DNA from 2 places in the Shewanella sedimentimangrovi genome. Region 1 is predicted to be linked to the other one. Evidence: riboswitches for the same ligand, from Rfam matches in the RefSeq annotation. Region 1 holds a riboswitch; the other holds the start of a gene.

What was found. A riboswitch is a leader RNA that binds a small molecule or an ion and turns the genes downstream of it on or off. The one in region 1 is predicted to bind thiamine pyrophosphate.
Region 2: another riboswitch for thiamine pyrophosphate. It lies ahead of thiC (phosphomethylpyrimidine synthase ThiC); the one in region 1 lies ahead of JYB85_RS10685 (TonB-dependent receptor).

What each region holds. Positions count from the first base shown of each region.
Region 1 is NZ_CP071502.1:2,449,193-2,452,296, reverse strand. Features, by position in the region: gene JYB85_RS10700 (M61 family metallopeptidase) at 1-106, opposite strand, end outside; gene hinT (purine nucleoside phosphoramidase) at 332-685, shown strand; gene JYB85_RS19070 (PaaI family thioesterase) at 685-1,680, shown strand; TPP riboswitch at 1,784-1,889, shown strand; gene JYB85_RS10685 (TonB-dependent receptor) at 1,940-3,104, shown strand, end outside.
Region 2 is NZ_CP071502.1:1,968,349-1,971,452, forward strand. Features, by position in the region: gene JYB85_RS08480 (hypothetical protein) at 1-905, shown strand, start outside; TPP riboswitch at 1,058-1,156, shown strand; gene thiC (phosphomethylpyrimidine synthase ThiC) at 1,281-3,104, shown strand, end outside.

The DNA of each region.
Region 1 (3,104 bases):
AGGCGGGCAGGGTGAGGCGCTGGTTTTTCGCCGGTTGGCTCAGCAGCAGGGTAACGGAAAACAGGTGGGCCTTGGGATCGCAGGCGTCAATCTGGTAATGGATCATGGGTATAAATCCTGGGGAAATTCAGTGGCAGCCATGCTGCCAAAAAAGCCGCTGCGACGCAAACGCCGTGCGGTCCGGCCAGCTCAATCCGGGCTGCAAAAGGGAAAAACGTCTTGACCCGTCTGCCTGTGCCGCTCGCGCAAGGCGCTGGCTTGCTATTATAATGTCATTGAATTCTATGGCAGAAGCCTAACTATCATCACTCAGCCCCAGTCGGAGTCCAAGATGGCCGAAGAAACCATTTTCAGCAAAATTATTCGCCGTGAAATTCCCGCCGAAATTCTGTACCAAGACGATTTGGTGACCGCGTTTCGCGATATTCATCCCAAGGCGCCGACCCACATTCTTATCGTGCCCAATCACCTGATCCCCACGACCAACGACGTCAAGGCCTCGGATGAATTGGCTCTGGGCCGTATGGTGACAGTGGCGGCCAAGCTTGCCGCCGAGGCGGGCATTGCCGAGGACGGTTACCGCATTATCATGAACTGCAACCGTCACGGCGGGCAGGAGGTGTATCACATTCACCTGCACCTGCTGGGCGGCGCGCCCCTTGGCCCCATGGTGAGCCTGCGCTGATGAAGGTCAATCCCGAGTTCTTTCCCCTGACCGAGCTGGCCAGCCGTTTTGTCAATCAGCTGGCCCAGTGCCGGCGCCTGGGCTTGTCGGTACTGGAGGCCAGTGAGCACCATGTGCTGATTGAACTGCCCTACAGCCGCGCCTTGATTGGCTATCCGGACACCGGGGTTATCCACGGTGGGGTGATCACCACCTTGATGGACACCGCCTGCGGCTGCGCCGTGGTCTGTGCCATTCAGCAGCAATTCGGTTCGCTGGAGATTTCACCCACCCTGGATCTGCGGGTGGACTATATGCGCCCGGCCGAACCCAACAAGAGCGTCTACGGTTTTGCCGAGTGTTACCGCCTGTCATCCAACATCGCCTTTACCCGCGCCATCGCCTACCAGGACAGCATAGATAAGCCAATCGCCCATGCCGTGGGCGCCTTTATGCGGATCAGTCCGGAAATGGTGGGTGAGAAGTTCCGCCAGGCGCTGCTGGAGCCTGGGCATGTGCTGGGGCCACAGGTGCAAAGCCTGCAGGCCGAAGCCCAGAAACCCGGGGATGGCGCGGCCGCGGCCCTGGATGTGAAGCAGATAGTGCGTCAGGTAACCGAACTTAACGACTTCAGCCCCCTGCTGGAGCAGGTGCCCTATGCCCGCTTTATCGGCATGGAGGCTTCGCGCTTTGGTGATGAACTGGTGTTCCGCCTGCCGGCCAAAGACACCAACATAGGCAATCCCGTGGTACCGGCTATCCACGGCGGTGTGATTGCCGGCTTTATGGAAATGTCTGCCATAGTGCAGCTGATGGTGTTTATGCAGACCTCCAGGGTGCCCAAGGTGGTGGATTTCTCCATCGACTACCTGAGGGCCGGTTACCACAAGGATACCTTTGCCGAGTGCCGCATCACCCGCCAGGGGCGCAGGGTAGCCAACGTCAACATCAACTGTTGGCAGACCAATCGCAAGCAACTGGTGTCCACCGCCAGGGCCCACTTCCTCATAGATTGAGCGACGGCCTTGAAGTGCTGAAATCGGCGCCGTGACAGGGCGCCGATTTTCATTAATGGCTTGCAACAAAAGTATCACTTTGCTTTTTGACTCGGGTATAATCCTCGCTGCCAAGGGGTGTCTGCCGATTGCAGACTGAGATGTCACATGACAAACCCTTAGAACCTGATCCGGCTGATACCGGCGTAGGAATGGGCCATCTGCACACTTCTAATCCGCTAAAGCGTTGCCGGATCTCAAACCAGACATTTGAGGTCCTATTTTGAGCAAGACATCGTTCAGTAAAAGTTTTTCTTCTCAGCTCCTGACCAAGGCGCCTGTGGCCCTGGCGATTGCGGCTGCCCTGGGCTCGGTCGCGGTACAGGCCGCCGACGCGCCTTCCGACAAGGCCGGTGCCGATCCCGAAGCCATGGAAGTCATGTTGGTGACCGCCGATTTTCGCGGTATTGCGGTGGAAAAAATTCCCTCCAGTGTGACCGTGATAGATGCGCAGAAAATCGAGGATGAGGGCGCCCGTCATTTTGAAGATCTGCTCGGCACTGTGGCCAACTTCAACTGGTCTGGCGGTACTTCCAGACCCCGCTATTTCCAAATTCGCGGTGTTGGCGAGCAGGAAGAATACAAGGGCGCGCCCAACTCCTCCATCGGCTACCTGATTGATGATATCGACCTGTCGGGTCTGGGTATGGTGTCCAGTATGTACGACATGCAGCAGGCGGAAGTGCTGCGCGGCCCCCAGGGAACCCGCTACGGCGCCAACGCCCTTGCCGGTCTGATTTACCTGAAAAGCAAGGACCCCACAGAGACCTTTGAGCACGGCGCCAGGGTGTCGCTGGGTAATGACAATCTGCGCACCTTCAGCGGTTTCAGCTCAGGCCCCATGATGGACTCGGGGGAACTACTGTATCGGGTGGCACTGGAGAAGCATTATCAGGACGGCTTCCGGGACAACCCGTATCTGGGACGCAGCGACACCAACGAACGTGACGAACTGTCGCTGCGGGCCAAGCTGCGCTGGTATGCCAGCGACACCACCCAGGCCGATCTGGTGCTGATGCACGCCAACTTTGACAACGGTTACGATGCCTGGACGTTGGACAACAATGGTTTCGATACCCTCACCGATGCGCCGGGCACAGACAATCAGCGCAGCACAGGCATAGGCCTCAAGCTGCATTTCACCGATATTGAGGGGGCCGAACTGACCTCGCTCACATCCTACGCCGCCACCGATCATCACCATGGCTATGACGGCGACTGGGCCAACCCCGAATTCTGGGCGGCGAGACAGTGCGTCGATGATTACGATGTCAATGGCAACGGCGACTATGAGGAGCTGTTGCCCTGTCAATACGATTACACTTGGGACAAGCGCGGTGACAGGGCCACAGTGTCCCAGGAATTTCGCCTGACCAGCACGGATG
Region 2 (3,104 bases), 480 kb from region 1:
TGCCTTTACATCCAGAGCACGCCTTGCCCGACTTGCCGCATGAGGCAAAAGCGCAAGGGCCAGGGGAGACAAAGCCGGCGGTAAAGATTTTTGGCAAAGGCCAGTTGCTGGCCTTTGCCGTCCTGGCGCTGCTGCTGCACCTTGGCATTGTGGCTCTGCTGTCCACATTCAACTGGCAAATACCCCAATCCCTGTCAAAGCAACAGCCAAAGCCCGCGGCCCTGAAATCCTATTTGTATGTTGCGCCGCCTGCGCCAGTCATTGCTGAATTGCCGCCTGAACCTTCGGCACCATTGCCGAACGAAGCACAAGTTGAACCCATTCAAGCCGAAGCCAAGCCTGAGGTTGAGACTGAGCCCAAGCCAGATCCCAAGCCAACGCTGGAGACTAAAAAGGCAGCCCAAATAGTGGCTGAGGTAGAGGAACAGGTGCAGGAGCCATTGCCGGAAGTGGAGCAGGAAAAGCAAGCCGGGCAAGCGGCAGCGCAGAATCAATTTGCCCGAACGCCCGTGGATGCCCAGCCAAAGCTGGACTTTTCCACCTCCGCCAGTCGCTTCATTGCCGACAAAAATGCCCAGGCGCTGGAGACACTGGGGCAGGAGTATGCAGACCGCAAGACTATCCCCGGCGGTATGTCCGAGATGTTGCCGGACATGGAGGTGCTGGAGGTGCCCAATGCCGATGATATTTATAAACCCAGTACCCTAGATCACAGACTCGATCCCAATCGCATCATCAAGAAAGGGGATACCTGCTATCGGATAGTGAAGGTGCCAACGCCGCTGAATCCCCATGCGGAAAACCCCGGCTTCCCCTTTAACTGTGGTGGCGACAAGGTAAAACAGGCCATCAAGGAAGGCATCAATCGCCATCTGGAGCGCATGGGGCGGAAAATAAATAGATGAAATAATTAGATTGCAACATTCATATTGCATTGCATGATTTATTTATTGTTATAAATTACAATATGATAAAGACTCTAAAAATTAGATTTATTTGTGTTTTTTGGCTGCGCATAAACGCTCTTGTGTTTTAATTGCGCCCATGGTTATACTGCGGCCACTTGTCGGAGTGCCTTAGGGCTGAGACCGTTAATTCGGGATCCGTTGAACCTGATCGGGTTAAGACCTGCGAAGGAAACAAGCTGGGATCCCCCTGCAATGGGGGATCATTGGGATAAAGCCAACGGGCGCAATGGCCGTGGATTTTTCCCGACGCTGACTCAACTTCTCTCTATTCCCCGACAAGCAAATTCATCTTTCAAAAGAGTGAGCTTGCTTATGTCAAACCGTCGTGAAACCCGTGCCGCCGCCCAGGCTTTTATTGAAAACCTCAAGCCGCTGGCCCATCCCAATTCAGAAAAAATCTACCTGCAGGGCTCCCGTGCCGATATCCGGGTCGGTATGCGGCAGATCCACCAGACTGATACCCGCATTGCCGCCGCAGATGGCAGTATTCGTTTGGAGCCCAACCCGGCAATCCGGGTTTATGACTGTGCCGGCGCCTACAGCGATCCGGCCGCCAAGATCAATGTCCGCCAGGGATTGGCTGCACTGCGCAGCCCCTGGATCCTGGAACGGGATGATACCGAGGTCCTTGAAGGTGTCAGCTCCCAATTCACCCAGCAACGCCTTGCCGATGAAGGGCTGGATCATCTGCGCTTTGATGCGCTGCCCAAACCCCGCCGCGCCAAGGCCGGCAAGAGGGTGACCCAGATGCATTATGCCAGGGCGGGGATCATCACCCCGGAAATGGAATACATAGCCATTCGGGAAAACCTGGCCCGGGCCGCTGACACAAGCGGCGATGGGTGGGATGAACAGCTCACGCGACGCAAACCCGGTGAAGCCTTCGGTGCCCTGGTGGGGCAGCCCATTACGGCCGAGTTTGTCCGAGACGAGGTGGCCCGCGGCCGCGCCATCATCCCCGCCAATATTAATCACCCCGAGGCAGAGCCGATGATCATCGGCCGTAATTTCCTGGTGAAGGTCAATGCCAACATAGGCAACTCTGCGGTGACCTCATCCATCGAGGAAGAGGTGGAAAAACTGGTATGGGCCACCCGCTGGGGCGCAGATACTGTGATGGACTTGTCCACCGGTCGCTACATCCACGAGACCCGCGAATGGATAGTGCGCAACTCGCCCGTGCCCATAGGCACAGTGCCCATCTACCAGGCGCTGGAGAAGGTAAACGGCATAGCCGAGGATCTCAGCTGGGAAGTGTTCCGCGACACCCTGATTGAGCAGGCGGAGCAGGGGGTGGATTACTTTACCATTCACGCCGGTGTGCTGCTGCGTTACGTGCCCATGACCGCCAAGCGGGTGACAGGCATAGTGTCCCGCGGTGGCTCCATCATGGCCAAGTGGTGCCTGAGTCACCACAAGGAGAACTTCCTCTACACCCATTTCCGCGACATCTGTGAGCTATGCGCCGCCTACGACGTCTCCCTGTCCCTGGGGGACGGCATGCGTCCCGGTTCAATCGCCGATGCCAACGACGAGGCCCAGTTTGCCGAGCTGGAAACCCTGGGGGAACTGGTGAAAATCGCCTGGGAATATGATGTGCAGACCATCATCGAAGGTCCCGGCCATATTCCCATGCAGCTCATCAAGGAGAACATGGACAAGCAGCTGGAGCACTGCGCCGAAGCGCCGTTTTATACCCTGGGTCCCCAGACCACAGACATAGCGCCGGGCTACGATCATTTCACCTCCGGCATAGGGGCGGCGATGATAGCCTGGTACGGTTGCGCCATGCTTTGCTACGTGACGCCGAAGGAACATCTCGGCTTGCCGAACAAAGAAGACGTCAAGCAGGGCCTAATCGCCTATAAGATTGCCGCCCACGCCGCTGACGTGGCCAAGGGCCATCCAAGCGCCCAGTTGCGGGACAATGCCCTGTCGAAGGCCCGTTTTGAGTTCCGCTGGGAAGATCAGTACAACCTGGGGCTTGATCCCGACACGGCCCGGGCCTATCACGATGAGTCACTGCCCCAGGAGTCGGCCAAGGTGGCCCATTTCTGCTCCATGTGCGGTCCCAAGTTCTGTTCGATGAAGATCACCCAGGACGTGCGTGACTACGCCGCCGGCTTGGAAGCGGCC